One region of the Dethiothermospora halolimnae genome, then DNA from elsewhere that is predicted to be linked to it. Evidence: a T-box and tRNA genes for the amino acid it is inferred to sense, from the RefSeq annotation. Region 1 holds a T-box; the other holds one or more tRNA genes.

What was found. The T-box of region 1 lies ahead of V6137_RS13335 (proline--tRNA ligase). A T-box ahead of a tRNA ligase gene usually reads a tRNA of that ligase, here a tRNA-Pro.
Region 2: it encodes a tRNA-Pro, which carries the amino acid that the T-box ahead of V6137_RS13335 (proline--tRNA ligase) is inferred to sense. The anticodon was not compared.

The regions. Positions count from the first base shown of each region.
Region 1 covers NZ_JBAKFX010000034.1:9,756-26,395, reverse strand. The annotation lists gene V6137_RS13400 (ATP-dependent Clp protease ATP-binding subunit) at 1-2,220, shown strand, start outside; gene V6137_RS13395 (M28 family metallopeptidase) at 2,506-4,446, shown strand; gene V6137_RS13390 (hypothetical protein) at 4,598-5,062, shown strand; gene radA (DNA repair protein RadA) at 5,441-6,805, shown strand; gene disA (DNA integrity scanning diadenylate cyclase DisA) at 6,813-7,895, shown strand; gene V6137_RS13375 (nucleoside triphosphate pyrophosphohydrolase family protein) at 8,043-8,438, opposite strand; gene V6137_RS13370 (CarD family transcriptional regulator) at 8,667-9,143, shown strand; gene V6137_RS13365 (PIN/TRAM domain-containing protein) at 9,473-10,573, shown strand; gene V6137_RS13360 (helix-turn-helix transcriptional regulator) at 10,782-10,991, shown strand; gene ispD (2-C-methyl-D-erythritol 4-phosphate cytidylyltransferase) at 11,019-11,723, shown strand; gene ispF (2-C-methyl-D-erythritol 2,4-cyclodiphosphate synthase) at 11,726-12,199, shown strand; gene V6137_RS13345 (ABC transporter ATP-binding protein) at 12,343-13,071, shown strand; gene V6137_RS13340 (ABC transporter permease) at 13,064-14,245, shown strand; T-box leader at 14,298-14,507, shown strand; gene V6137_RS13335 (proline--tRNA ligase) at 14,557-16,281, shown strand.
Region 2 covers NZ_JBAKFX010000002.1:466-17,105, reverse strand. The annotation lists gene V6137_RS01015 (serine hydroxymethyltransferase) at 1-53, shown strand, start outside; gene V6137_RS01010 (YIEGIA family protein) at 284-1,201, shown strand; gene V6137_RS01005 (capping complex subunit for YIEGIA) at 1,213-1,407, shown strand; gene V6137_RS01000 (DUF512 domain-containing protein) at 1,656-2,987, shown strand; gene der (ribosome biogenesis GTPase Der) at 2,999-4,315, shown strand; gene plsY (glycerol-3-phosphate 1-O-acyltransferase PlsY) at 4,317-4,913, shown strand; gene V6137_RS00985 (NAD(P)H-dependent glycerol-3-phosphate dehydrogenase) at 4,935-5,963, shown strand; gene spoIVA (stage IV sporulation protein A) at 6,140-7,618, shown strand; tRNA gene V6137_RS00975 (tRNA-Pro) at 7,774-7,850, opposite strand; gene V6137_RS00970 (hypothetical protein) at 8,033-8,413, shown strand; gene V6137_RS00965 (biotin/lipoyl attachment domain-containing protein) at 8,602-9,936, shown strand; gene V6137_RS00960 (YggS family pyridoxal phosphate-dependent enzyme) at 9,960-10,649, shown strand; gene V6137_RS00955 (cell division protein SepF) at 10,661-11,119, shown strand; gene V6137_RS00950 (YggT family protein) at 11,137-11,418, shown strand; gene V6137_RS00945 (YlmH family RNA-binding protein) at 11,422-12,213, shown strand; gene V6137_RS00940 (DivIVA domain-containing protein) at 12,227-12,691, shown strand; gene V6137_RS00935 (DUF5665 domain-containing protein) at 13,074-13,355, shown strand; gene V6137_RS00930 (TraR/DksA C4-type zinc finger protein) at 13,437-14,135, shown strand; gene V6137_RS00925 (S41 family peptidase) at 14,233-15,246, shown strand; gene lspA (signal peptidase II) at 15,334-15,786, shown strand; gene V6137_RS00915 (RluA family pseudouridine synthase) at 15,804-16,640, shown strand, end outside.

The DNA of each region.
Region 1 (16,640 bases):
GAAATATTAGGGTTTACCCCTAGAACGAAAAGGGTATTTGAATTAAGTTTTATGGAAGCTAGAAATCTAGGTCATAATTACGTAGGAACAGAACATCTACTTTTAGGATTAATACGAGAAGGGGAAGGTGTTGGAGCTATAATACTTAAAAGACTAGGCCTAGATTCAAATAAGGCTAAAGAGGCAGTGGTTAAAATGCTAAATAGCAATTATAGTACTCCCCCTAATAATGGAGGAAATAACTCCACATATAATAAAGGAAAAACTAAAACTCCCACTTTAGATAAATACGGTAGAGATCTAACGGGAATGGCAAACGATGGTAAACTAGACCCTGTGATAGGTAGAGATAAAGAGATAGAAAGGGTTATTCAAGTTTTAAGTAGAAGAACTAAAAACAATCCATGTTTAATAGGAGAACCTGGTGTAGGAAAAACAGCTATAGCAGAAGGGTTAGCCCAACAAATAGTAGATGGAAAGATTCCAGAGTTATTAATTGATAAAAGGGTAGTCACCCTAGATTTATCATCAATGGTTGCAGGTGCTAAATACAGGGGAGAATTTGAAGATAGACTTAAAAAGATTATGGAAGAAATAAGGCAAGCACAGAATGTAATCCTATTTATCGATGAAATGCACACGATAATAGGAGCTGGGGCAGCAGAGGGTGCTATAGATGCATCTAATATATTAAAACCTGCATTGGCTAGGGGAGAACTACAGGCCATAGGGGCTACAACGTTAGATGAATATAGAAAGCATATAGAAAAGGATGCAGCCCTTGAAAGAAGGTTCCAGCCTATAACTGTAGATGAACCTACTATTGAAGATACAATTAAGATACTAGAAGGATTAAGGGATAAATATGAAGCCCATCATAGAGTAAAAATAACCGATGAAGCACTAAAAGCTGCAGCAGAACTATCTAAGCGTTATATTACCGATAGATTTTTACCCGATAAGGCAATAGACTTGATAGATGAGTCGGCTTCAAGAATAAGGCTTCAATCCATAACAGCACCATCGGACTTAAAGAAGCTAGAGGATAAACTGGAAGAACTATCCCAAGAAAAAGAAGAAGCTATAAACACTCAAAATTATGAAAAAGCTGCAAGTATAAGGGATAAGGAAAAACAAATAAAGGAAGAACTAGAAGAGAAAAAAGGTCAATGGAAAAAAGAAAAACAATCTAGTTCCAATGAGGTTGGCTATGAAGAAATAGCCCATGTGGTTTCTAGCTGGACAAAAATACCAGTTAAGAAGATGACCATAGAAGAATCAGAGAGACTACTAAAATTAGAAGAAATACTTCATAAGAGGGTAATAGGTCAAGAACAGGCAGTTTCAGCCCTTTCCAGCGCAGTAAGAAGGGCAAGAGTTGGACTTAAAGATCCTAAAAAGCCAATTGGTAGTTTTATATTTGTAGGGCCTACAGGTGTGGGTAAAACATATTTAACTAAGGCACTGGCAGAGGCACTATTTGGTGATGACGATGCAGTTATTAGAATAGATATGTCGGAATACATGGAAAAACACTCAGTTTCTAAGTTAGTTGGTTCTCCTCCAGGATATGTTGGATTTGATGAAGGGGGTCAATTAACAGAGAAGGTAAGAAGAAGACCCTACTCAGTAATATTATTTGACGAGATAGAAAAGGCCCATCCCGATGTATTTAATATACTACTTCAACTTTTAGATGATGGAAGACTTACCGATTCTAAAGGAAGGGTTGTGGACTTTAAAAATACAGTTATTATCATGACATCAAATGTTGGGGCTACAACACTGAAAAAACAAAAAACTCTAGGTTTTGCAGCACCTACTGATGAGGAAAAAGCAGAGTATGAAAAGATGAAGGATAATATAACTGATGACTTAAGAAGGACCTTTAGACCGGAGTTTTTAAATAGAATAGACGAAGTAATAGTATTCCATCAGTTAAATCAGGAGCATATAAAAGAAATAGTTAATCTAATGGTGGAAAAACTAGAAAAAAGGTTAAAGGATTTAAATATTCACATTAAAGTTACAGATAAGGCAAAAGAATATATAGGTAAAAAGGGTTACGACCCAGAATACGGTGCAAGACCTCTAGAAAGGTCCATAAGAAAACTAGTTGAAGATAAGTTATCAGAGGAAATGTTAAAGGGGAATATAACTAAAGATGACAATGTGGTTATAGATTATGATGGTGATAAATTAATATTTAATAAGGAGTAGTTATAAAGGTAAAGGGGGGCTTTAAAGCCCCCTTATATTTTTGTTTAATTTATATATGATTTAGTTATTGGGGAAATTCGTAATCCTTCGATAACTTGTTAGTTAGATGTAGGGTCTAGGCATGCCTAGACCGGTTTTTGATATAATAACATACTTTTCACCACACATTAATTAGAACTATAAAGTAAAAATGTATATATTTGACTTATTTTAGGGAATAAATTAAAATATAAAGTGCATAATGTATAGATTAAGTTTTATAAATATATTTAAGGAGAGGATAGATTGATAAGAAAATTAAAACATATAACCATTACTTTATTTTTAATAGTAATCTTATCAGCTTGTAATAATATTAAAACCCATGAAGTTTCAAAAGATAATAGTATAATAGAAGAATCCATTAAGTTCTTAACCTCCGATGAATGTGGGGGAAGATTACCAAACACAGAGGGCAATAAGTTAGCTAAAGAGTATATAGTTAAAAAGTTTAAAGAAATGGGACTCAAACCCTACCAAGATAATTACTATCACAGCTATAAGCAAAAGATACCTGTGATAAATAAAGATAATGTAGAACTAGAATTATTACTTTCAAAGGATAAAATAAAAATATTTAACTATGGAAAAGATTTTAGAGAAGGAGACATTATAAATACATATTTAGAACTACCTATATATATGGATAGTAATTCTACTAAAGATCATATTAGGCTTATAAAAAACTTTGAAGATATTGAAAAATTTGAGAAGAAGATCAATATCAAAGCTTTTTTATTGTTAGATGAGATATCTGATAGGTCTGCTCCTAGACTAAGTAAAGGGAAAAGAAGACCTATATTTAAAGTATCAAAGGATACATACAATATTTTAAAAGATAACATTGGACAGACTATAAAACTTTCTTTTAATTACAATGAAGAAGAAATAATGGAAGAAAACATAGTAGGTATAATCCCAAGTAAGGCTAGAATAAATGCCATAGTAGTAACGGCCCATTTAGACCATGTTGGGCGTATAAATGATACCATATGGAGGGGAGCTATGGATAATGGCTCTGGAGTATCGGTACTACTAGATGTGGCGGAGAGATTAAGCTCCAAACTAAAGGATAATAACTTTAATACTGACATAATATTTTCTACAACAAACAGCGAAGAGATGGGTTTAATTGGAAGTAAAAAGTTAAATAATCTATTGGTTAATAACTATCAAAGACTGATAAATATAAACATAGATTGCGTAGGGGAAAAGGATAATGAAGGTATTTTAATAGATGCAAGATCAGATGATAAAGAAAACTTAGAGATAGCTAAGGGACTAGAGAAAATATTTAATGAAAATAGTATTTCATCTAAGATTACCATAGGACAGTATCCCAGTGATCATAGATCCTTCAATATAGGGGTAAATATAAGTAATGATATAAGTGAGAGTCCAATTCATACCCCAGATGATACATTAGATAAGCTGGATTTAAAACAGATGTCAGTTATAGGGGAGAAAACAAGTCAATATATAATGAATTATCTAAGGGAAGATAAAACTAATATGGGTGCTAGGAAAATAAAAATTGCTAAAATAAATAATACATTACAGAAAGAAGAAGAAAAACTGGAGTTTGGACAGTTTAAATTAGTAAATATAGATGGTAGGAATCGCTTAATAGAAAATACAGAGTTTTTAGGTTCCATTGATGAGGCTAATAAACTTTATGATAATAAATTAAACTTTATACCTAAAACTGTGGGAAATATGAAACTAGACAATACAGATATTGTTGATAGATTTTTAGCAAAGGAAAAACCTAATGTAGAGGACTACTCTATAGATAAGATATATAATAAGGAAATGTCCATATATAATATAAACCACTTAAACCTAGGATATGAGAATGAAGATAATTCATTAAACTTTGGTTTGCAGTTTACTAAATATAATAAAAAAGATGAAGGAGATATGAATCTATATAAAATGAACTGTGGAGAAAAAGAGTTTATATCCGACGGGACATTAGATTATGGATATAGTATAAAATATACCGGAAAAAATAAGTCGATTACCTTTAAATATGAAACAAATGAAAACATATATACAATATATATTTGGGCGGGTAGTATAAGTAAGTGTAAAGATAAAAAGGAAATGTTAAATTTTATAAAAAATAATAAAATAGATAATGCTATTGATATTATATTTGACGGATTGATAGAAAATAAAGGGTAAAAATCATTGTGTCCCGATGGTTTTTGCCTTTTGTTGTTTAAAGATTAACTAAAGGGTTATAATCTAAACAATAACAAATTTTGTGCCTTCTATACATAAAATTATTGTAAATGATTTGTTAAAATTATATAAAACCAGTAGGAGGAATATTATGAAAAAAATATTTATTGATGATATAGAACTATTAGTGGATGGTTATGAAAGAGATCATATAAGAAGTGAATATACAAACAATAAACTTATTAGAATAAAATGTGAAACCAAAGTTAACGGTATAGATAATAGCAAAAAGCTTAAAGGTGTGTTAGGTAATAAAAATTTCACAGTAAAAATCCCCGATGAGAAACTAGAGTTTGAAGCAAGGCAAGGGGAGATAAGTTATGATTATAGTGATGGTAATGTTTTTAAGGACAAGAATGTAGATATAATACATATTTTAGAGATAATAGAGTTTGAAGAAAAAGCCGAAGAAATAAAGGCACAGATGAAGGCAGAGGATAGTAGAGTTGAAAAGTTAGAAAAGAAAATAGTCATACTAGAAAAGTTACTAGTGGATAAAAAAATTATAGATAGAGAAGAAATAAAAAGACTATCAGATCTTATGACAGAAATATAAATAAAGTGACCAGTTATGGTCACTTTATCTATATCTATAAAGGTAACCTTCGAATGAATTCAAAGTTACTTATGTTTAGGTGTAGGTTATAAGCTTAGATGATGTAGATGGGAATTCATTCCCTGTATAATAACATAGAGAAACCATTTCTGATTAATTTGTTTAAATATACTTATTAATCGTATTATAAGCACCGAAGGTGCTTATTGTTTTTTTGTATTTAATTTATAATTTACAATTTATAATTTAAAATTAAAAAGCCGTTAGGCTTTTTCACCTTCTTGCTAAATATACATTATTGATTTAAAATTAATAATAAATTATAAAAATCCATATAATAAGTTATAATTATATATGGTAATATTAGGAGGTTTTTTTGTGGCGAAGTTAAAGTCAAAGTATGTATGCCAAGAGTGTGGGTATGAAACCCCTAAATGGATGGGAAAATGTCCCGCCTGTAATGAATGGAATACCCTTGTGGAAGAGATTTATGAGAAAAATTCTAAAGTAAATATATCCAAGGAGTATAGTGAAACTAAAATCAAAAAATTAATAGATGTAAAGATAGAGGAAGAGGAACGGGTATCTACTGGGGTTGATGAGTTAAATCGTGTTTTAGGGGGAGGGGTAGTTAAAGGATCTCTGATACTGGTGGGAGGAGATCCAGGGATAGGAAAATCCACACTACTTATCCAGACTGCCAATAATCTTGCAAACAAAAAACTAAAGGTATTATATATATCCGGGGAAGAATCGGATAAACAAATAAAAATAAGGTCCGATAGGTTAGAAATAAAATCAAATGAATTATATATTTTATCAGAAACCAATATGGAGATAATAAGAAATGTTGTGGAGGATTTAAAGCCGGATATATTAGTTGTGGATTCAATACAAACGGTATATACCCCTGAGATCACATCGGCCCCAGGGAGTGTAAGTCAAGTTAGAGAAATCACTTCTAAACTTATGAAATTAGCCAAAACTAGGGAAATGGCAACCTTCATAGTTGGACATGTTACTAAACAGGGGTCAATAGCAGGACCTAGGGTACTTGAACATATGGTTGATACGGTATTATATTTTGAAGGGGAGAGACATCATACCTACAGGGTATTAAGAGCGGTTAAAAATAGATTTGGTTCCACAAATGAAATTGGTATATTTGAAATGAGGGATGTTGGACTTGTGGAAGTTAAAAATCCATCGGAGATGTTATTATCTGGCAGACCAGAGAAGTCATCGGGAAGTATTGTAGTTCCCAGTATAGAAGGTACTAGACCTATGCTAATAGAAATACAAGCCCTTGTAAGTCAAACGGTTTTTGGTATGCCTAGAAGGGTAGCCACTGGTCTTGATTATAATAGAGTGATACTAATGATGGCGGTTTTAGAGAAAAAAGCTGGTCTTCAAATGCAAAACTATGATGCTTTTATAAATATAATAGGTGGTATACAAATTAAAGAGCCGGCACTAGACTTAGGAATAGTATGTTCTGTGGCCTCTAGTTTTAGGGATGTTGAGATGGATTCTAAAACCGTAGTTATGGGAGAAGTAGGACTAACAGGAGAAGTAAGAACCATTAGTTTTATAGAAAAGAGAATAAAGGAAGCTGCAAAGTTAGGATTTAAAAGGGCAGTGATTCCTAGGGCTAATCTAAAGGGACTAAAGAATTATTCCGATATAGAAGTTATAGGAATTGATAATGTATTAGATGCATTAGATCTAGTTATAGGAGGTTAAATAGTAAATGAAAGAAGAGAGCATTAAAAAGGACGGCATATATGAATCTTTAAAGCTTTTAGCCCCAGGTACTCCACTAAGAGAGGGGCTAGAAAACATAGTGAGGGCTAAAACGGGAGCATTGATTGTTGTTGGGGATTCAGAGGAAGTATTAGATATTGTGGCCGGTGGGTTTAATATAAACAGTGAGTTTACTCCCGCAAATGTATATGAGTTAGCAAAGATGGATGGGGCAATTATATTAAGTGATGATTGTAAAAAAATATTATATGCCAATGCTCAACTCATGCCAGATCAGTTTATAGCATCAAAGGAAACTGGTATAAGACATAGAACCGCCGAGAGGGTGGCTAAACAGACATCGGAGCTGGTTATATCTATATCCCAACGAAGAAATATTATTACCCTATATCAGGGAAATAATAAATATGTATTAAAGGATGTTAGTAAAATATTAAATAAAGCTAATCAGGCTATACAAACCCTTGAAAAATACAAAGCGGTATTAAATCAATCTATGGCAAATTTAAGCGCCCTTGAACTGGAAGATTTAGTTACTGTATTTGATGTGACTAAGGTACTTCAGAGAACAGAAATGGTTATGAGGGTAGTAACTGAAATTAAAAAATATATATTAGAGTTAGGTAATGAAGGAAGACTTATTAGTATGCAACTTGAGGAACTTACAGGAGACGTAGAAGAGGATGGTCTAAATGTTATTAGGGACTATTATGTTAAAAAAGAGGATGTTACCTATAAGGATATAAGGAAAAAAATAATAAAATTATCATCGGAGGAATTATTAGACTTAAATATTATAGCAAAGTTATTAGGATACGACTCTGGAATAGACTCACTTGATTTAAATGTATCCCCAAAGGGATATAGAGTTTTAAATAAAATACCAAGGCTACCATCCACAGTTCTAGAAAATGTTATAGATATGTTTTCTTCGTTTCAGGAAATATTAAAGGCATCTATATCCCAACTAGATGCAGTTGAAGGGATTGGAGAAATAAGAGCTAGAACAATAAAAGAGGGACTAAGAAGAATGCAAGAACAGTCCCTACTTGATAGAAATATGCTATAAGAAATTAAGGGGTTCAAGTATGAACCCCTTAATAATTTTGTTACTAAAATATTCGTAATCCCTCAATAATTATGGATCGTTACCCAATCCCTGCACTTTGTATCCTGCACCCTGTACAAAACAAAGAAGCACCGAAGGTGCCTTTGTTTAATAAAGTCCATAAATGCCTAATCTTTTTATGTTTTTATATTCCTTTGAAATAATATCATATAAATTCACATCTAAAGTATTACATAAAGAAGCAATATAAAAAATATGGTTTCCCATTTCCTCTTCAATTTTTTCTTTACAATTTTCACATAGCTCACCGTTAACATGATTATCTAAGAAATCTTTAACTTCTGATAAAGTTTCTTTGTCATAATTTTGCTTATGGGCTTTTATTGACACGCAACCACATGAAGTCACAGACTTTATAACAGCCCTGTTTACTTTAGCATTAGATTCTTCTAATTTGGATATTATATCGAGTATACTTTTATGTCTTACTAACACATCTGAAACCTTTGTCTGAAAATCATCGCAAAGCAAGTCTTTTTCCATCAAATCACCTCGATTAAGTAATGTCTTTATATTAATTATAAGTATTGAGACAAGCTGTTGTCAATTTAAAATATTGGTATTTATGAAATTTAGTTCCCATCTAAAATTAGAATGATAAAATATTTGACAACATTTTTTTTGTATGGTAAAATAAATTATTTGACAAAATGAAGAAATTGTTATATAATCTATAATAGTATGTCGTGTATAATTTAGGAGGTTTGCTTTATGTTTGATATAGGTGATAAAATCGTATACCCTATGCATGGGGCAGGAGTAATAGTTGCAATAGAAGAAAAAGAGATTTTGGGAGATAAGAAAAAGTATTATGTAATGAAGATGCCTATGGGTGAAATGAAGGTTATGGTTCCTATTGACAATATGGAAGAAATAGGAATAAGAGAAGTTATTGGCAATAAAGAAGTGGAGCAAGTATTTGCAGTATTAGGTGATGATAAGACTAAGATGCCTAAAAACTGGAATAGAAGATACAGAGCAAATATGGATAAAATTAAAAGCGGAGATATTTATGAAATAGCTAATGTGGTTCGCAATCTTATGATAAGAGATAAAGAAAAGGGACTGTCAACTGGTGAAAGAAAAATGCTCAATAATGCAAAGCAAATGCTAGTTAGTGAGATAGTATTAGCAAAGGACACTGACCAAGAAGATGTGGAAAACTTAATCAATGAAGCAGTAAAATAGGCGTCTTTATGACGCTTGTTTTTTTAGATATAAGGGAAAAATCTAAAGGTTCCTGTTACATTTAACGATATAAATATTGAAAACAACTATATAATTGGAAATAATATATAAATATTAATAAACTATTCAATATTAAATGTGTCTATGGGTATATTATAAGTAGAGGATTGATTACCTTAAATTTTAGCCTATATTCTATATAATATGATACAAATAATAAAAAATGCTATAAATATAATTAAAACTATGGTTAAATATTGAAAAATGTGGTAAATTAGTTATAGAATGTAGGTATAATGGTAATAATTATAATAGGAGGTGATAGATACATGATATTAAGAAAAATTATAAGGGGAGTTTTAACGTTAATAGGTATAGCCCTTGGCTATGGAGTAGTTGCCCTTTTAAAGTCATTGGATTTATTACAATTTATAAATCAAGACAGATTTTTAATTTATGGTTATGTAGGAGTTAGCTTAATATTTGGAATTATATTTTTTATGATTTCACCAAACATTACAAATTTCACCAATAAAACTTTAAAGAAACTGGAAAATAGATTTCAAGAAATACCTGCTTCTGATATTTTCTTAGGTTCTATAGGTTTAATATTTGGACTTGTAATAGCTTATTTATTAAGTAAGTTGCTTCTTGAGATTCCCTATTACATTGGAGTACCTATTTCAATAGTACTATATATCTTTCTAGGTTATCTTGGAGTAAAAATTCCAACTAGAAAAAGCGATGAGTTCTCTGGAATAACAGACTTCTTTAAAAGGAATAGTAACAAAGAAAAAACAGGAAAATCACAATCTAAATCCATTCCTAAGGTTTTAGATACCAGTGTAATAATTGACGGCAGAATAGCTGATATATGTAAAACTGGTTTTGTGGAAGGCCCCCTTGTTATCCCTGAATTTGTTCTAGAGGAGTTACAGCATATAGCTGATTCTTCAGATTCATTAAAAAGAAATAGGGGAAGAAGAGGACTTGATATGCTAAATAAAATTCAAAAAGAATTGGATATAGAGGTAGTAATACATGAAAAGGACTTTGAAGATATAAGTGAGGTAGATAGTAAACTGTTAAAGTTAGCTCAATTTTTAGATGGTAAAGTAGTTACTAATGATTTTAATTTAAATAAAGTGGCAGAGTTCCATGGAGTAAATGTACTAAATATTAATGAACTTGCCAATGCTGTGAAACCAGTAGTACTTCCAGGAGAAGAAATGAAAGTGCTAGTCATTAAAGATGGAAAAGAATCGGGACAGGGAATTGGTTATTTAGATGATGGAACTATGATAGTTGTAGATGGAGGAAAGAAACATATAGGAAGAAATATAGATGTTTTAGTGACAAGTGTATTACAAACAGCGGCAGGAAGAATGATATTTGCAAAGCCTAAATCAGTAGTAGATAAAGCGGTATAATAATTTTTACTAATAAAAGGAACCCTTGACTTAAGTCAAGGGTTCCTTTTATTAGTCTAACTCTCTGCTCTCTGTACCTTGGACCCTGAACAGAACAAAGAAGGCACAAAGTCTCTTTTGTTCAATGTGCAAAGTAAACTTGACAAGTAATGCAAAGGAAACTATACTTAAGATATAAAGTCTACTTATCATTTAAGGAGGTATATTTTTGAAAAGTAGAATAAAGGAATTAAGAAAGAAACATAAGTTATCCCAAGAAGAACTTGCCCTAGCTGTGGGTGTAACCCGTCAAACTATTACTTCGTTAGAATGTGAAAAATATACTGCATCTTTAGTTTTAGCATATAAAATTGCTAAGTATTTTGATTTGACTATAGAGGAAGTTTTCGATTTTTCTGATGTAGAAATATATAAATGATAAAATTAAGATAAAAGAGGTGATAAAGTGGCATACAAAGGAAAATATATATCAGTGATAATACCTGCTGCTGGTATGGGAAAGAGAATGGATAAAGGAATGAATAAACAGTTTATATTATTGAAAGGAAAGCCTATACTGGCACATACTATTGATAAGTTTAATTCCTGTCCTTATATCGATGAGATTATAATTGTAACTAGAGAAGAGGAAAAAAAATATTGCAGGGATAATATAATTGATAAATATGGTTTCCACAAAGTAAATAAAATAGTAAAAGGGGGGGAAGAAAGACAAGACTCTGTATATAATGGGTTGATAGCGGTGGATAATAAATGCGATATTGTACTTATCCATGATGGAGCCAGACCATTTGTTAATGGGGCTAATATAGCAGATGCCATTAAAGGGGTTATAAAATATAAAGCTTGTGTTATAGGGGTTCCCACAAAGGATACAATCAAGGTAGTAGATGGTTATAGTAATGTAAAGGATACCCCAAATAGAAAATATCTTTGGTCAGTTCAGACCCCCCAGGCCTTTGATTATAATCTTATTTTAAAGGCATATAAGGATGGCATGGCAAATAGTGTATCAGTTACAGATGATAGTATGTTGGTGGAAAGACTAGGCTATGAGGTAAAGATGATAAATGGAAGTTATAATAATATAAAAATAACAACACCTGAGGATTTACAATTTGGAGAATTAATAGCTAAAGGGGGGGAGTAATATTGAGAATTGGTATAGGATATGATGTACATAAGTTAGTTGAAGGGAGAAAGTTAATATTAGGGGGGATAGATATTCCCCATACTATGGGACTTTTAGGTCACTCTGATGCAGATGTATTGTTACATGCTATTATGGATAGTATATTGGGAGCTTTAGCATTAGGAGATATAGGTAAACACTTTCCAGATACAGATATAAAATATAAGGGGATTTCCAGTTTAAAGTTACTAGAAGAGGTTTATGACTTAATGAATGAAAAGAATTATAAAATAAACAATTTAGACTGTGTAATAGTAGCTCAAAAACCTAAGTTGGCCCCTTTTATAGAAGATATTAGAAATAGTATATCTAAAGCATTAAAAACGAATATAGATAATATTAATGTGAAGGCTACAACCAGTGAGAGATTAGGTTTTGAAGGTAGAGAAGAAGGCATATCAGCTCAAGCGGTATGCACATTATGTAAGAAGTAGTGTATATTAAACATAAGGATTTTTAATTTAGTTTAAAAAAATATAACTTAAATTCTTAATTATTAAAGGATTAAGGATTTCATAACTTCAGTTGCTGGGGGATTCGTAATCCCCCAGCTAACTATAAATACAGGAGGTACACCATGATAGAAGTTAAAAACCTGTCTAAAAAGTTTAAAGATGTAGATGCAGTAAAAAAAGTTTCATTTCAAGTTAATAAAGGAACCGTATTTGGATTATTAGGAGAAAACGGAGCAGGAAAGACCACAACCCTTAGGATGTTAGCTACTATGTTAAAGCCAACAAATGGTACAGCTAAGCTAAATGGTGTTGATTTAGTTACAGATCCGGAAGGGGTAAGGGGACAAATAGGAATATTATTTGGAGGAGAAACTGGACTTTATGATAGACTAAGCGCTAGAGAAAATATAGAGTATTTTGGTCTATTAAATGGTATGGACAAAAGAAAAATAGAATCTAGAATTAATACTTTATCAACAATGCTTGATATGGATGACTATATAGATAGAAGGGCAGGTAAATTCTCTAAAGGTATGAAACAAAAAGTATCTATTGCTAGAAGTATAGTACATGATCCTAATATTATGCTATTTGATGAACCAACTTCAGGTTTAGATGTGACAGCTGTAAGGTTAGTCCATGATTTTATAAGGAAAATAAAAGACCAGGGGAAAACAATTATATTCTCAAGTCACTCTATGAATGAAGTTGAAAAATTATGTGATGTGGTAGGGATAATACATAAGGGTGAGATAATTGAAATCGCAACTATAGAGGAGCTTAAAAACAAATATGAAAATATGGCATTAGAGGATATATTTATAAGACTGGTAGGTGGTCAAAATGAATAAATATATGTGGATAGTTCTAAAGAAAGAGTTAAAAGATACATTTAGGGATAAAAAGACTATTATATCAAGTATTCTTATACCAATTCTTATTTTTCCTATTCTTGCCCTTGTTATAGGTTCTGGATCATCGGATTTTATAGGGGAAGGAAATGAAGCTATAGATATAGCTATAGTTGATGAAGGGGAAAGTGAGTTATATGATTATCTAGATAAAAATGAAATGATTAATATATTAGATGTAGATGATAAAGATGAAGCATTGGCTGAATTAGACGTAAAAGCCATAGTTAAAATAGGTAAAAACTTCGATAAAAGTATAAAAGATGGAGAAAGTGGAGATATTGAAATATTATACGACCAAACTAGTATGAAATCAGATGTAGCTAGTTCTAAGCTTAATGGCATAATAAATGGATACTCCCAGAGTATAACCTTAAAGAGGTTAAGTGAATTAGGTGTAGACCCTGAGATTCTTAAACCAATTAATATTCAAATGAAGACGGTTTCTGTAGAGCAAGAAGATGATGGTATGGGACTTATGATCCTCTCTATGATTCTTCCTATGTTACTTGCCATATGGTCAGCTGTGGGAGGACTAGGAGCTGCAGTAGACCTAGGCGCAGGGGAAAAGGAAAGACAGACCCTAGAGCCCTTATTAACCACTAAAGCAAATAGACTATCATTGCTACTTGGAAAATACTTTGCAGTTGTTATAGCAGGACTTATGGGAACCATAGCAGCATTAATAGGTTTTGGTATTGCTAGTAAAATTGATCCTACATTTACAGGAAGTGGTGCTATTTTAACAATAGAATCTATAATAGTAATAGCCCTATTATGTTTGGGATTAGCACTAATATTTGGAGCCATAGAGCTTGCCATAAGTTTCTATGCAAGAAACTTTAAAGAGGCCCAAACATATTCTGCACCTATAACAATAATAGCTATGATACCTGCATACTTTACAATGTATTTAGATGGTAAAGCAATACCAGATCACTATTTTCACATACCGGTGGTAAATGTTATAGCTATTATAAAGCAGGCTATTGTTTCTGTATTTAATATTAAAGATATTTTAATAGTATCGGGCTGGACTGTGATTTATATAGTAGTAGCTTTAACCTTTACAGTTAGAATGTTTAGAAAAGAATCGGTTATATTTAGAAATTAAAAACATTGACAAAGTTTTTAGTTCTAGTATAAAATAGTCATAAAATAATATATAAAATGCGTTGAAGGGAAATAGTAAGTATCTATGATCCACAGAGATGAAATCCTAGGCTGAGAGATTTCTGCTCCTCTAGATACTGAACCCGCCCCGGAGCTTCTAGACTGAGATCATTAGGTCTAGACGGTTATTTACCGTTATTTTAATTAAGTGGATTATATTTTATAATCTAGTAGGGTGGTAACGCGGATAATTCGTCCCTAAGTCAAAAGACTTAGGGACTTTTGTTTTATAAAAAGAAAGGAGAATGTAAAATGAAAATGTCAAAGCTTTATATGCCAACATTAAGGGAAGTGCCTTCAGAGGCAGAACTACCAAGTCATAAATATCTTCTAAGGGCAGGCATGATAAGAAAACTAGTTTCGGGAGTATATTCATATTTACCTTTAGGTTATAGGGTTATGAAGAAAATTGAAAATATAGTTAGGGAAGAAATGGATAATATAGGATCTCAGGAATTACTTATGTCAGCAATACAACCATCTGAGTTATGGAAAGAAAGTGGAAGATGGGATGATTTTGGACCTGAAATGTTTAAGTTAAAGGATAGACATGAAAGGGAGTTTTGTTTAGGCCCAACCCATGAAGAGATTTTTACAGACCTTATAAAAGATGAGTTAAAGTCATATAAACAATTACCTTTAAATCTTTATCAAATACAAACAAAATATAGGGATGAAAAAAGACCTAGGTTCGGTCTTATGAGATGTAGAGAATTTATTATGAAGGATGCATATACCTTTGATATGGATGAAGAAGGTATGACAGAATCCTATAGGGATATGTGGAGAGCATATGAGAACATATTTACAAGATGTGGCTTAGATTTTAGAGTAGTTGAAGGAGATTCAGGAGCTATGGGAGGGAGTGATTCCCATGAGTTCATGGCCATGTCTGTGGTAGGTGAAAGTGAAATAGCCTATTGTGGTGACTGTGATTATGCAGCTACTGACGAAAAAGCCATTTGTGAGTATAAAATAGAGGTAAGTGATAGTAAAGAACTAGAAAAGGAAAAAGTATCAACACCAAACATTAAAACAATAGAAGAACTTACAGAATTTTTTAATATTCCATCAGAGAACTTTGTAAAGACTTTAATATACCAAGGGAAAGATGAAGTTCTAGCTGTACTTATACCAGGAAATAGGGAGTTAAATGAAGTGAAATTACTTAAGCATTTAGCTATACCAGAACATGAACTTGAACTTGCTGATGAGGAGACCATAAAAAGGGTAACCGGTGCTAATGTTGGATTTGCAGGACCTATAGCTATTAGTGATGAGGTTAGAGTTATAGTTGATAAGCGAGTTACTAATATGAAGAACTTTATAGTTGGAGGAAATGAAACAGACTATCATATAAAAAATGTTAACTATAATAGGGATTTTCATGGTGAAATAGTTGAAGATTTATTGCTAGTTAGAGAAGGGGATAAATGTCCTAAATGTGGTAGTAGCTTAAAGATGGATAGGGGAAATGAAGTAGGCAATATATTCCAATTGGGAACTAAGTATAGTGATGCATTAAATGCTACTTATCTTGATAAAAATGGCAAGGCTCAAAAAATATACATGGGATCCCATGGTGTTGGAATATCAAGAACCATGGCTGCTATTATAGAACAATATCATGATGATAAGGGAATTATATGGCCATTATCTGTAGCTCCATATCATGCTGTAGTTACAGTTATAAACGCAAAAAAAGAAGATCAGATGGAATTGGGAGAAAAATTATATAAAGAATTATCATCAAAGGGAATTGAGGTATTAATAGATGATAGAAAGGAAAGGGCAGGAGTTAAATTTACAGATGCAGAGCTTATAGGTATTCCTATAAGAATAGCAGTAGGCAGAAAGGCAAATGAAAATATTGTTGAGTTTGTTATAAGAGGAGAAGGGGAAAAGATAGAGATTAAATCAGAAGAAGTACTTGGAAAGGTAAAAGAAGTATTTAAAAGTCAAGGATTAGATATATAATTAGTAAAAGGGTCTGAATATCAAGTTCAGACCCTTTTGAGTTTAAGTTTGAGATTGAGTCTTAGTTTTAATTCTGAGTTGTTGGGGGATTCGTAATCCCCCAACCCTTTATTTCTTTTTATATTTTGGGTTTATATCCCCCTTCTTATATTCATTTTTTCGATATATCTCCAACCCTAAATCCTTTTTAGGATTTAAAATTCTTGTTGTCATGAAGAAATTATTCATATTATAGAACCTCCAATTCACTTTTACCTTTGAAATTTATCCCAGATTATATTTATTCAATAGAGAAAAAAGTGTTACCTAATAATGTTTTGTATATCTCCCTGTTTTTATGTGAAAAATAAGGGAAAGTT
Region 2 (16,640 bases), on a different contig from region 1:
TGGTTAAAGCTAAAGTTAAAACTCTTTGTGATAAATTTCCACTGTATGAGTAATAAGGACTTTATATAGAAAATGAATGAAGTTATAGAAATGTACCTTATGGAACATTCTATTATGTGCAGGGTGTAAGGTGCAGAGTATTGTGACTACATTATTTAAAAAGTAAATATAACTTTAATTAGAAAAAGCAGTCAGTTTTGACTGCTTTTTTGTATATATTGATATATATGTGGGAAATATAATATAGTCAGCAGTTAGATATTTAATAATCGTAGGTGATTTAATGATTAACTATAGTTACATAATAATTCCTTCAATAATTATAGGAATATTATCAAGGGTTTCTATGCTTAAAACAGATTATAGACAATATCCTAGCTATCCACAAGGGGTATTTTCCCATATAACTTTAGGGTTGATAGCTGCAAGCTTGGGTTCAGTAGCTGTGCCTGCTTTAGTAGCAGAAGAGTTTTCAGCAGTTACATTTTTAGCTTTAGCAGCTCAACAATTTAGAGATGTAAGGAGCATGGAAAGACAAAGTCTTGATAACATAGAACCAACTGAATTAATACCTAGGGGAACCGCATATATTGAAGATATAGCCAAGGCATTTGAGGCTAGAAACTACGTAACCATGCTATCCTCTTTAATAGTTAGTATAATAATTTTTCTTTTAGTATCCTTTGATGTCTCTAAGATGTATGCCATAATTATAGCTTCAATAATTGGAATACTGGCAATAGTCTTTTTCAATAGTGCAATATCTAGACAAACCATTAGTGAGATTGCTAAAGTTAGACCTGCAACCATAACATTTAAAGGAAGTCTACTGGTAGTAAATGATGTAATCATAATGAATGTAGGTCTTAAGGCATCTAAAGATATTTATATGGAAAAGGGTATTGCTATTGAGATAGAACCAAAGGACGAAAATGCTGTTGCAACTTTAGCTAATGTAGGCCAAAGACAGGCTATACAACATAATGCTTCAACGTTACTGGGCATAAGAAAAGATGTAGATGAACCGGATTTTACACCTATAGCAAGGAGAGATCCCCATACCGGTAGAGTAGTCATGGCAATAGTAACTATGGAACCAGATGTGGAATGTTTAGTTAAGGCGGTAGAAGATACTATTGTATTAGAAAGTTCTAAAAGAAAGCCATTGGATTCTAAAATTGGAAGAAAAGCTGCAGATTAAGGAGTGGTATTTTGGATACAGGATTAAAAGATACTATACTTGCTGTTATAACAACAAATAGAGAAGCTGTATCTAGTGAAGGTGCACCAATTTTTTATGCCAAAGATGAAGAAGAAAAGGAAAGAATAGCACTGTTATTATCAAAGGTAACATTGGGAATGGTACATGATTTAGAGAACGGATGCTACGTTATTATAAAGCATTAACTACATTTTCCTGCTTTATATACTTTGTTTTTAATTTAGAATTTAAAATTTACAATTTAAATAAATGTGGCCATGCTTTTAGGCCACATTTATTTAAGTGGTATGTTATAATATATATATAATTTTAAAATAGATTGAAATAAAGTTGATTAATTGATATTATAGTCTAGTTGAATTTTATCTAAATTTTTTATAATATAGAGTTATGACCTAGTACTAATATTAGATTATATGTAGAGGGGATTTTAATGGAACTAAATAATATTAATGAAAATAGAAATATCATACAGAATATAGAAAAAAACAGTATTGCAGAGGAATTAGGAGTTGAGACTGGAGATATACTGTTATCGATTAATGGAGAAAAGGTTAAGGATATAATTGACTATAAATATTTAATAGCAGATGAATACATAGTTGTGGAAATAGAAAAGAGAAATGAAGAAATATGGGAATTAGAAATTGAAAAGGAGTATAGTGAAGATATAGGGATTGTTTTTACAAATCCACTGATAGATAAGGCAAGGAGCTGTAAAAATAAATGTATGTTTTGTTTTATAGATCAATTACCTAAGGGAATGAGAGAAACACTATATTTTAAAGATGATGATTCTAGACTTTCTTTTTTACAGGGAAACTTTGTAACCCTTACTAACATGAGCGATGACGAAATCAATAGGATTGTTAGGTATAGACTAAGTCCAATTAATATTTCCGTTCATACCACAGAGCCTGACCTTAGGGTAAAAATGCTAAGAAATAAAAATGCTGGAAAAATATATGGAATTTTAAAAAAGTTCAGCGAAGCCGGTATAGAAATGAACTGTCAAATAGTATTGGTACCAGGGGTTAATGATGGGGAACATCTTAAAAGGACCTTAGATGATTTATTTGATTTATACCCTAATATAAAAAGCACAGCAGTAGTTCCTATAGGGATTACTAAATTTAGAGAGGGATTATCCAAGGTTAGCTGTTATGATAAAGAAAGTGCCAAGAATGTTATAAAGATTGTTGAAGAAAAACAGGAATATTATTTAAAAGAAAAGAATATTAGATTTATATTTGCTTCCGATGAATTCTTTGTATTATCAGGGCAAGAGATACCTAAGTCTGATGAATATGAAGGCTTTCCTCAAATTGAAAATGGGGTTGGCTTAATAAGGGTTTTTAATGATGAAGTTGATAAAGAATTAGCAACAGTTGATGAAGGTAGAGTAAATAATAATAGTTATTTGTTAGTTACAGGAACATTAGCCTATGATTTCATGAATAAAATTACTAAAAAAATATCAGAAAGAATCGAAGGACTAAGATTGAAAGTTGTAGCAATAACAAATAATTACTTTGGGGAAACTATAACCGTATCGGGACTTGTAACAGGTACTGATATAGTTGATCAACTGGGAGATTGCCATGAATATGATGGAGTAATTATTCCTAGGTCAATGTTAAAGAGCAATGAAAATATACTATTAGATGACTTAACAGTTAAAGATTTGGAAAAAAAATTAAATACAAAGATTATTATATCCGATGTAGATGGAAAATCTTTTGTAAATATTTTTAATAATAATTAGAGGTGATATAAATGGGAAGACCAGTGGTGGCTATAGTAGGAAGACCAAATGTAGGAAAGTCTACACTATTTAATAAAATAGCAGGTAGTAGAATTTCAATAGTAGAAGATAAACCAGGAGTAACTAGAGATAGAATATATGCAGAGGGAGAATGGTTAAATAAATATTTTACTCTAATTGATACTGGAGGGATAGAACCAGATACTAAGGATATAATCTTAAGTCAAATGAGAAGACAAGCTGATATTGCAATAGAAACAGCAGACGTAATTCTATTTATGGTAGATGGAAGAGAAGGGATAACATCAGCAGATAGAGAAATATCTAATATGCTAAGAAAATCTGGAAAAGAAGTTTTATTAGTTTGCAATAAAGTCGATACTCCTAAAACTCCCGATACAATATATGAATTTTATGAACTGGGATTGGGGGATCCAATAGTAATATCTGCAGGCCAAAAACTTGGATTAGGTGATTTATTAGATGAAGTAATAGCAAGATTTCCAGATAAGAAGGATACAGAATATGATGATGAAGTAATAAAGGTTGCCGTGATAGGTAAACCAAATGCTGGAAAGTCATCATTTATAAACAAAATATTAGGTGAAGAAAGGGTAATAGTTAGTGATATACCGGGAACCACAAGGGATGCCATAGACACTCCCTTTACCCGAGGTGATGATAAATATGTCTTTATAGATACTGCAGGTATTAGAAGAAAAAGAAAGGTAACAGAGAATATAGAAAGATATAGTGTTATTAGATCATTTACTGCAGTTGAGAGGGCAGATATATGTATATTAATCATAGATGCAACAGAGGGTGTAACAGAACAGGATAAAAAAATCATTGGATATGCCCATGATAATGGAAAAGGAATTATAATAGCAGTTAATAAATGGGATTTAGTAGATAAGGATAATAAGACCTATAGGGAATTTGAAAAAGATATAAGAAATAACTTAAGTTTCTTATTATATGCACCTATTTTATTTATTTCAGCCAAAACAGGTCAACGGGTAAGCAAAATTTTTGATTTGATAACATTAGTATCAGAGAATCATTCAAGAAGAATAGCTACAGGAGTCTTAAATGACATAATTGGGGAAGCTACACTAATGAATCAACCTCCTTCAGATAAAGGTAGGAGACTAAAGATCTTTTATGGAACTCAAGTGGCAGTTAAGCCCCCAAAATTTGTTTTGTTTATAAATGATGAGGAACTTATGCATTTCTCATATGCAAGATACTTAGAAAATCAAATTAGAAAAACCTTTGGATTTGAAGGAACACCTATTCAATTTGAATTCAGAGAGAGGGGGGAATAATTTGCTAGATGTTTTAGCAGTTATTGTAATTGGGTATTTTCTAGGAAATTTTTCATCAGGCTATATAATGGGAAAATACCTTAAAAATAAGGATATTAGAAAATATGGAAGTGGTAATGCGGGCGCTACCAATGCCCTAAGGGTTTTTGGAGGGAAAATAGCAGCATTAACATTTGCATTTGATGTTTTAAAGGGAGTTTTAGCAGTAATAATTGGAAATATGATATTAGGATATGATGGACAACTATTATCGGGCATTATGGTTGTAGTTGGCCATAATTGGCCTATAGTTTTTAAGTTTAAAGGAGGAAAGGGTATAGCTACTACTATAGCTGTGGTTATGATGATTAATTATTTAGTAGCTATTATATCTGTTGCAGTGGGGATAATATTTATAATAAAGACTAAATATGTATCCCTAGGCTCAGTAATTGGGATGTCAGTTCTTCCTATAGCAACACTCATTGTAGTACGACCTTTTAATACTAAGATGATAGTATTTACAATAATATTATCATTTATGGCCTTATTAAGACATAGGGGTAATATAGTAAGATTATTAAATGGACAAGAATCAAAATTAGGAGAAAAGGCTTGATAAATTTGTGGGGGTGAAGTAATGAATGATAGTATAGCTGTAATAGGAGGAGGTAGCTGGGGTACAGCCTTAGCTATTTTATTAGGCAAAAAAGGATATAGTGTTGATATGTGGTTGAGGAATAGAAAACAATGTGAGGAAATAAATTATACAAGGGAAAATATAAAATATCTTCCGGGAATAGTGTTACCTAATAATGTAAAAGCCACAAATGATATAGAGAAAGCTATTAGTGGCAAGAAGGTTATTGTCTTTTCTGTACCATCCCATGGAGTAAGGGAAACAATAAAGAAAGTTAAGGGTAAAATAAAAGATGATCAATTGATTGTTAATGTGGCTAAGGGGATTGAAAATGATACATTGTTGAAGATCTCTGATGTTGTGAAAGAGGAACTTCCAAGGGTAAAATATACTGTCTTATCGGGACCATCCCATGCAGAGGAAGTGGGAAAAGATATGCCAACTACAGTGGTTGCTGCTTCTAAAGAAAAGAAAGTTGCAAAGTACATACAAGATGTATTTATGAGTCCTAAGTTTAGAGTATATACAAATCCAGATGTTACTGGAGTTGAACTTGGAGGAGCCCTTAAAAATATTATAGCATTGGGAGCAGGAATATCAGATGGTCTTGGATACGGGGATAATACAAAGGCAGCATTAATGAATAGAGGGATAATTGAAATAGCAAGACTTGGAGAAAAAATGGGTGCAAAAAAGATGACATTTGCGGGTTTGTCTGGAATAGGAGATCTAATAGTTACATGTACCAGCATGCATAGTAGAAATAGAAGGGCCGGAATAAAGATTGGTGAGGGTATGAGCCTAAAAGAGGCTGTAGACTCAATAGGTATGGTTGTAGAGGGAGTGAAGACTAATAAAGCAGCTTATAACTTATCATTAAAATATGGGGTTAAGATGCCCATTACAGAGGAAATATATAATGTACTATATAAAGGATCAGATGTTAAAAATTCTGTTGTGAATTTGATGTTAAGGGATAAGACCCATGAGATAGAGGATATTATTGAAACTGAAGATTTTGATTGGTAAAGGACATACAAACGTATGTCCTTAGTTTTTTAATTAGGTTTGAGACATACAAATGTATGTCTTTTTTTTATTTGAGATGTCATAATCTTAGTATTTAGTCATATATTTATATTGATGGAAGTATAGATTTTATTAGTCAGTATTATTATCCATTATTATATAAAGGAGGGGAAGAAATGGATAAGTTTAATATATACAAGGATATTTCAGAAAGAACAGATGGAGACATTTATGTAGGAGTAGTAGGTCCAGTTAGAACTGGAAAGTCAACATTTATAAAGAGATTTATGGAACTGTTAGTACTTCCTAATATTGATAATAAGTATGAAAAGGAAAGGGCGAATGATGAGCTACCATTAAGTGGTGCAGGAAAAACTATAATGACTACAGAACCTAAATTTGTGCCAAATTCAGCGGTGGACTTAACAATTAAGGAAAATGTTAACTTTAAAGTGCGAATGGTGGATTGTGTTGGTTACCTTGTTAATGGAGCTTTAGGTCATGAAGAAGATAATATGCCTAGGATGGTCAGCACCCCTTGGTATGAAAAGGAGATACCCTTTGAAGAAGCGGCTGAAATAGGAACAAAAAAAGTGATAAACGACCACTCTACAATTGGTATAGTAGTTACAACCGACGGCTCTATAACAGATATAGAAAGGGCAAACTACATAAATGCTGAAGAGAGGGTTATAGGAGAGTTAAGGGAACTAGAAAAGCCCTTTGTTATTTTACTAAATTCTAAAAATCCTGAATTAGATAGTACTGTAGCATTAAAGGAAAACCTAGAAGAAAAATATGGGGTGCCTGTTGTTAGTGTGGATTGTATGAAGATGGACATGGACGATATAAACATGATATTAGAAAAGGTACTATTGGAATTCCCAGTAAAAGAAATAAACTTTAATCTCCCAGGATGGGTAGATGGTTTATACAATGAACATTGGATTAGGAAAGAAATATTAAATTCAGTAAAAGAGGTTACAGGAAACCTTCAGAGGTTAAGTGAGATAGAAAATATTCCGAAACATTTTAAAGAATTAGATATAGTTAATGATGCAAATACAAAAGAGATAAACTTAGGTGAAGGGGTAGCTGATTTAGAAATTGATGTAGATAGTAAGTTATTTTATGATGTGTTAGGGGAATTAACAGGATACGAAATAGATGGAGATTATCAAATATTAGGATTAATAACGAAATTATCCCAGGCAAAGAAGGAATATGATAAAGTTGCCAATGCTTTAGTAGAGGTGAGAGAAACTGGATATGGAGTGGTTCCTCCAAGCCTAGAGGAATTAGAACTAGCAGAACCAGAAATATTTAAGCAAGGAAATAGATTTGGAGTGAAATTAAGGGCCAATGCTCCTAGTCTTCATATCATTAGGACCGATATAACAACAGAGGTATCTCCTTTAATAGGAACAGAAAAACAAAGTGAAGAATTGGCTAAATATTTCTTAGATCAGTTTGAAAGCGACCCATCAAAAATATGGGAATCAAATATGTTTGGAAAGTCATTAAATGATGTTGTTTCAGAACAATTACAAAGCAAATTAAATATGATGCCCGAGGATGCTAGATACAAGATGCAAAGAACATTACAACGTATTGTAAATGAAGGCGGAGGAAGTATCATTTGCATTATTATTTAGGAAAATTGGAGTTTTAGAACTTCTAAAAAAGTTCAGGATGTGAAGAAAATGTGCAGAGAGCAAAGTGCAGAGTACAGGGAAAGACATAAAAAACGAGAAGGCTTTAGCCTTCTCGTTTTTTACTCTGCACTTTATGTGCTCGGCACATAAAAAAATGGTCGGGATGACTGGACTTGAACCAGCGGCCCCAAGTCCCCCAGACTTGTGCGCTACCAAACTGCGCCACATCCCGACAACAATAACATTATATATTAATTAAAATAATTTGTAAAGGAATTTATTGTTTTAAAATAAAATAATAATAGACAATAATAAATATATTATAGGGCCCTATAATATATTTATTATTATCTAAATTTATGTTATACTTTGATATATAATGGGTCATATCTATAATGTGAGGGTTGTGATAAAATGTTTAGTGAAATTATAAGTATACCTATTATGCTTTTAATAGTAAGCTTAATAGGGTATATATTTGTTGTTATAAAAGAAAAATTATACTTAAAGAAAAACATGATAGTAATAAATAAAAAAGCCGTTACAGAAAATTATTTAAAAGAGGCGGAAACTAAAGCTTTTCTTTTAGGGGGAAAACATATAAAATCTGGAGATGAAGTTAGATTTGTTTTAAATAATGAGGAAAAATTAGAGGGAATAGTTATTGGTGCTAAGAAAAAGGATAATTCGATTTTATTAGTTACCCATAAGGATAGTGTTGAAAGGTTCAATGTTAAAAATGTAAAAAGATTTAAAATAATAAGCAAATATGGTAAATTTTTTAAAAAAATTTAATGATAGATTTTATTTTACTAAGGGGTTCGATTTTATTAGATGATATAATAGACAGAATTAAATTGTATATGAATTAAGTCCAATTTATTTGTATAGTTCTTTTGTCAATAGTTTAATTTTAGGTCGTTATTCCTAAGATTGAACTATTATTTATTTTATATAGATAATAAGAAGGAAATTTATAATAAATGAAGAAGTATATACTAAAGGTGTGTGGTGGTGATAAGATGTCAATAGAGGAGAGAAAAAAAAGAAGAGAAAAGAGAAAGAAGAGAAGAATAATTCTTATAATTGTCGTTACCGTATATCTTATTTTCCGCATAATACCCACTCTTTATGCTAATAACTCAAAAACTGTAACAGTTAAGGAAGATATATTAGAGATAACCAGTGAAGCTAAGGGAATTTTAATTAAAGATGAGAAGGTATTTAAGGCCCAAAATCCCGGCAGTATTACATTAATAGCATCTGAAGGGGATAGAATATCTTCGGGAAGTAAAGTAGCACAGATATTTACAGATAGTGTTAATGAAAAGCTAAAGGAAGAATTAAATAATATTGATAAACAGCTAAATGATTTAAATAGTAATAGTATATCATCTTCTATTTTTGAAAATGATATTGAGAAAAACGAAGCCTATATTGAAAAACTAAAAGAGGAAATAAAAAAAGAAGTGGATAATGGAAACTATGATAAAGTAAAAAATTTGAAAGAACAACTAAAAAAAAGACTTTCTAAAAATAGCAAGTTAACTGGAAAAAATGGATACACTAAATCTAATATAGAGAAGTTGACAAATAGAAGGAAGGAACTTCAAAACATATTAAAAAACTCTGTTGTAAATTACTATTCTAATATAGCGGGAATTGTTAGTTATAAAATTGATGGACTAGAAGAACTATACTCTATAGGGAAAATTAATGATTTTAGATTAGATAGTTTTGATGTGTTAGAAAAAGAGAATAAAGAAATTGTGAATAATGACATAATAAAAGTTAATCAGCCAATTTTTAAGATCATAGATAATTTTAAATGGTATATTGCAATAAAAGTAAAAAAAGAGAATATATTAAACCTAAAAGAAAATGATTTTTTAGATATTAGAATAAATGGAATTGATGACACATTAACTGCTAGAGTTGTTAAGATTAGTAATGGAGACCCAGATTCAATATTAGTTTTAAAATTGAAAAAATATTTATATAAAATATATGAAAAGAGATATGTGGATGTTACCATTATAAATAATAGTTATAAAGGATTAAAAATTCCTCTAAAATCTATAATAGAGAAAGATGGTCTAAAGGGGGTTTATATAAAGGATATATCTGGAATAATCAAATTTAGACCAGTTAAAATATTGGGCAAAGATGATAAATATGCTATAGTGGACAAAGGGAATATGTATAATATTATAGAAATAAATATAAATGGTAAAAATGAAAAGAAGCGTACTTTATCAATGTATGATGAAGTATTTTTAAACACATCAAGAATAAAAGAGGGTCAATTAATAAATTAATAAAGATAGGAGGACTTGTAAACATGGATTTAGAATGTAACTTACAAAAGATAAAAGAAAATATAAGCAATGCAGCAAAAAAAGTTGGAAGATCACCAGAAGACATAACATTAGTGGCTGTAACTAAGACTGTAGATACAGATATAATTAATGAAGCTTTAAAACTAGACATAGAACATATAGGAGAAAATAAAGTACAGGAGATACAAAGAAAATATGATCAAATTGAAAAAGATGTTAAGTGGCATATGATAGGACATCTTCAAAGTAATAAGGTAAAATATATTATAGATAAAGTAGATTTAGTTCATTCTTTAGATAGAAAGTCTTTGGCTAAGGAATTAAATAAAAGAGCTAAAAAAAATAATAAAATAGTAAATGCTTTAATTCAAGTAAATGTTGCTGAAGAAGAATCTAAGTATGGTTTAAAATTGGAAGAGACTATTCCTTTTATCGAATCAATTTTAGATTATGATAACATAAAAATTAAAGGGCTAATGACCATGGCGCCCTATGCAGAAGATCCAGAAGATATTAGATATGTGTTTAGAGATTTAAAAAAGTTATCTGAGAATATAAAAAATAAAAATTATGAAAATGTGGATATGAATTATTTATCAATGGGTATGACAAATGATTATGAAATAGCTGTTGAAGAAGGAGCAAATATTGTTAGGGTAGGTACAGGTATTTTCGGTAAAAGAAATTATTAGGAGGGATTTATATGGGTAATAGTGCAAACAAATTATTTGATAAATTTAAGTATATAATTGGAATTGATGATTTAGATGATGAGTATATAGAGGAAGAGGAGGAGCAAGAGGAGGATATGGAAAAACCACTAAACTTCCACTCTCCAAGTAAGCTGAATAATAAGGTGGTTAATATACATACCAACAAAAATATAAAGATGTCGATACACCAGCCAACAAAATATGATGAAGCCCCTAGTGTTGTGGATGATTTAAAGGTTAAGAAGCCTGTAGTAATTAATCTAGGGGAGCTAGATAGTGATATAAAAAGACAGGTGTTTGATTTTATAAATGGAGCTTTATATTCATTAGAGGGAAATATACAAAAAGTAGACAAGGATATATTTATTCTTGCACCAGAAAATGTAGAAATAGACTCAAAAATAAAGCAAGAAATAAAATCTAAAGGGTTATTCTCTTGGTATAAATAGATTATGAGGTGGATTTAATGACTATAACATTTTTAATATATAGATCAATCAATGTATTCGTAAGAATAGTTGAATTATTAATTTTTGCAAGGATAATACTATCATTTATAGGAGGCGGGATGTATAACCAAAGATTTGGTATAATATATCAATTAACAGAACCAATACTATCTCCTTTTAGAAAGTTAATAGAAAAATTAAACATAAATACAGGTATGATTGATTTATCACCATTATTGGCGATATTAGCTTTAAATTTAATCTCCCGTATATTAATAAGATTATTGTTTTGGTGGTAAAATATGATACAAGATAAGAATCAATATTTAGAGCATATAAATGATACTGAACAGATAATCACAATGAAAAAAGTATTAGATAAAATTGAAAAGGTTTTAAAATATCATAGTACTGAAACTACCGACTTTCTAAACCCATATCAAAGGAGGTTATCCTATTCTTTTTTAAATAGGTTCGTTGATATTTCTTATCACGAAGAAGGTGGATATGACCAAGGGGAGAGAAAGTCCATAATAATTTATCCCAGTTATTATGAAAAAGGGTTTATAGAAAGTTCTGTGGGTGCAATACAAATAAATGGCAATTTTAAGTTTCATACTGTTAGTCACAGGGACTATTTAGGTTCAGTAATGGGACTAGGTATAAAAAGAGAAAAAATTGGGGATATAATAGTACATGAAGATTATGCACAAATTGTCTTAATGGAAGATATAATTGATTATTTAATTTATAACTTAGATAAAGTAGGAAAAGAAAGGGTTAATATCATTAAAATTCCTTTGGATCAAGTACATAAAGGAAAGGAAAATTTTAAAGAAATCTCCACAACGATTTCATCTTTAAGATTAGATGGATTAATTAGCGGATCTATTAATATTTCTAGGTCTGATAGTCAAAAATATATAAATGGAGATAGGGTTAAAGTAAACTGGGAACCTATAAACAAGGTATCCCAAGAAGTCAATGAAGGGGATCTCATCTCTGTAAAAGGATTTGGTAGATTTAAGCTTGATAAGGTTTTAGGTCGCACTAGAAAGGATAGAATAAGAATAATAGTAAAAATTCTTAAATGACAGGGGGGAGAATATGATAACACCACTTGATATTGAAAATAAAGAATTTAGTACTGGTATAGGAGGGTATAAGAAAGGGGACGTAGATGGGTTCTTAGATGAAGTTATTGTTGATTATGAAAAAATATATAAAGAAAACAAAGAACTAAAGGAAAGGGTTAAAATGCTAAAGGAGCAGTTGGAGCATTATAATGATATAGAAAAAACCCTACAGGATACTTTGGTAATGGCTCAAAATACAGCTGATGAAGTAAATGCCAGTGCAAAAAAGAAGTCACAAATGATTATAAGTGAAGCTGAAGAAAAGGCTAGAAGAATAATAGAAGGTGCAGATAATGAAGTGGTTAAGATAAAACAGGAATATGAAAATATAAGAAAAGATATGATGGTATTTAAGACTAGATTTAGGACATTACTTAAATCACAGCTGGATTCTTTAGAGGAACTTTGTGATCTTAAAGAAGAAGAGGCTATTTAAAAAGGGGTTTACAGATAAAGTAAATCCTTTTTGTAACTAATTTTATATTTTAACATAGTATATAATAACAATACTATGTTGGAGTGATGTGAATGATAAAAAGGTCTGAGAGGCAAAATAGTGATTATTTATTATTCTTCTTTTTACTTTTAACGGAGATATGGAATGCAAAATATGACAGGGACAGTCTGTTTTTTTTCTTTTTAATGTTGTCTTTTTATAGATAATAAAACTTAGTTTTAATATAAAACGGCCAAATTAAGGTCGTTTTTATACTATTTAAATATTATTGGGATTTAAAATCCATCAACTAATTCTGTTGACTTTGGGTAATAGTATATATAGAGTTTTAATAGTAATAATTTAAAGAAAGGGGATTTTAATGGGAAAACCTAAGGATAAATTAGAAGAAAAGGTAGAAGAACTATCTATTTCAATAGAGAAATCAAAAATATCTCAGTATGTAGATTTGATGGATAATAAATGGAGGCTATTATATATAAATTTTATAAGTGGAATAGCTAGAGGTTTTGGTATGGCAGTGGGATTCACGTTGCTTGGTGCAATCGTTATATATTTACTTCAAAAGATAATAGAGTTAAATTTACCTTTAATAGGAGATTTTATAGCAGAAATAGTTAAAATAGTACAAAATAGTTTATAAAACTATACATACATAAAAAGAAGTCCCCAGTAAATAATAATATATATCCACAAATAAAAGCTGCTTTTCAGGAGGATATATATGGATAAAAATAAGTTAGATCACTATAAAAAGCTTTTATTAAATGAAAAAAAAGAATTAAGACAAAATATGAAAAATTTAAGTAAAAACATGAATGATTCTATGCCGGAATACTTTGATGAATTGTCAATGTATGATAATCATTCTGCAGATTTAGGGGCAGAAATGTTCATGGCAGAGCATAATATGAATCTTAAAAATTTTGATAAATCTTTATTAAGTGAAATAGATATATCTTTAGATAAAATCAAAGATGGAAGTTATGGAAAATGTGAACTATGTGGTAATGATATTAAAGAAGAAAGATTAGAGATAATACCCCATGCAAAAACCTGTGTAGATTGCGTAACAGATGAATCTCCTGTGGAAACAAAAATAGACTATAGACCTCTAGAAGAAGAGGCTTTAGGATTTCCCTTTGGTAGAAGCTTTAAAGATATTTCTGAGGAAGATACAGTCGAATTTGATGGAGAAGATAGCTATCAGGCGGTGGCTAGATACAACGAGGTCAAAGATGATGAATCCTACTCAGGTGGAGACGATTTGGGAGTATATGATGAAAGGGACCCAGGAATTGTGGAAGAAGTGGAACAAATATCAGAAGGGTACTATAAGGGACAGCTTGAAGGGTATAACAGAGAAGACATTCCCGATGAACAAAAAGTTAGTGAAAATAAATATGAAGATGAGCTAGACTAATGGGTCTGGCTCTTTTTAATATTCATTAATTTTATTTGTTCTTTTCTTTGATATTTATTATAATAAATATCAAAGAAATAAGTTTAGGGGGATAGATGTGATAAAAAATAAAAAAGCAAATAAGTCTAAATTAAGAAAAATAATTGAAAATTTTCTTATTGTTTTATTGGGAATAGTAACTGCTTTTGTTTTCTTAATAGTACAAGAATACTTTCACATTAGAAATGATAAATTACTCGTGATGAAAGAGGATATTTTAACAAGTTATTATAATAAGGAAAATATAAAAAAAGTGTTAAAGAGCAGATTAGGAGATGATTATAAAGGAGATTTACAAAAAGATTTTGAAAACTATATAATAACCATGGTATTAGAAGATTTAAGTGAATTAGAAGCTGATAAATGGAAAAGATATAATGGGTTTAAAACAGAAAAGTGGATGAATAATTTTAAAAAAACGAGGGAAAAAAGGGCAAATGAATTAATAGGTAGAGAAATAAACAAAGAAATTTACTATATTAATATACAGGCATTTTATGATGGGATAACGTATGAAAAATTTTATTCCCATATGGATGAATTAAAGACACACAAAAATTTAATAATAGATTTAAGGGATAATTCTGGGGGTAACTTTACAGATATGAAAAAGATAGTTGACCTTTTATTAAAAAAGGGCAAGATCATATATAGACTGAATTCTTCAGATGGGATTGAGAAAGTCTACTCAGAGGATGAAAGAAAACTGAAATTTGATGAAATAGTTGTCCTTACAAATAATAATACTGCCAGTGTCTCAGAACTTTTCATATTAGCTTTAAAGGGGAATTTAGATAATGTTACTACACTAGGAGTAAATACATATGGTAAGTCTATATCCTATGGTATAAGAAGGTTTGAAGACGACTCAGGGATGCTTTTTATTACAAATAAGATGGAGGGTCCAAATTCAGAAAAAATTAAGACTAATGGTATTGAACCCGATATAAAAATAGGTCACTTAAATGAATATTATAAAAAAATCCAAAGTGACAATGAACGAAAAATAGTTGAAGATAGGGATAAAAAACAACAACTTGATAAAGCTATTGAATATATAAAAGGTTCTTAATATAAATCATTGGTTGTAATAAATACAATAATACTTTAAAATGTATATATAATGTTGACAAAGTCAGAAAAAATAGAGGAGGAATATATGTATTATATTATATTTATATCACTAGTATTGATAGACCAGATAACTAAGTTTTATGCAATTGATTTATTAAAAAATGACTTACCCTATGTTATTATTGATAATTTTCTTCAATTTAACTATCTTGAAAATTATGGTGCAGCTTTTGGCAAACTACAAGATAAAAAAGTGTTTTTAATTATCGTGACCATAATAGTTATTATAGGTATTATTTTTTACTTAATTAAAAACAAGAAATTAACTACTATGTCAAAGATTTCAATGGTGATGATAATTTCTGGGGCTATTGGAAATCTAATAGATAGAATAAAATATGGATATGTGGTGGATTTTATTGATGTAAAATTTGGTAGTTTTTACGACTATCCAGTGTTTAATATAGCAGATAGTGTAATAGTAGTGGGAACCATATTATTTGCATATTTAGTACTAACAGATAAATATGAATATTAATTAGAAAGAGTGGTTTAATGGATATTATAGAGATATTAGTAGATGAAGATGATGGTGAAAGAATAGATTCATATTTAGCAGATGAACTAGATGAAGTATCAAGGTCATATATAAAGAAGCTTATTAAAGATAATCTGGTTAAAGTAAATGGTAAGAACATAAAACCTAAATATCCAGTCAATCAAGGGGATAGTATAGTGGTTAATTTGCCAGAGCCTAAAAAATTAGAGGTAAAGGCAGAAAATATACCAGTTGAAATAGTATATGAAGATGATGATGTTGCTATTGTTAATAAACCCCAAGGGATGGTGGTACATCCGGCTCCAGGAAACTATAATGGAACCTTGGTTAATGCTCTATTATATAATCTAGATAGTTTATCATCTATAAACGGAGTTATAAGACCGGGAATAGTACATAGAATAGATAAGGATACATCGGGATTACTTATGATAGCAAAAACCAATCTTGCCCATATGAGTTTGTCGGAACAATTAAAGGAGCATAGTATAACCAGAAAGTATTACACTCTAGTTGAAGGAAACCTTAGGGAAGATAATAAAACGGTTGATGCCCCCATAGGGAGACATCCTAAAGATAGAAAGAAAATGGCGGTGATATATAAAAATAGCAGAGAAGCCACTACCCACTTTACAGTTTTAGAAAGATTTACTCAATATACATTACTACAAGCTCAGCTAGAAACAGGTAGAACCCATCAAATAAGGGTTCATGCTTCATATATTAAACATCCTGTAGTTGGGGATCCTGTCTATGGTAGTAAAAAGCAAAAGTTTAATTTAAAGGGACAGTTACTACATGCTAAAGTTATAGGCTTTGTACATCCTAGAACA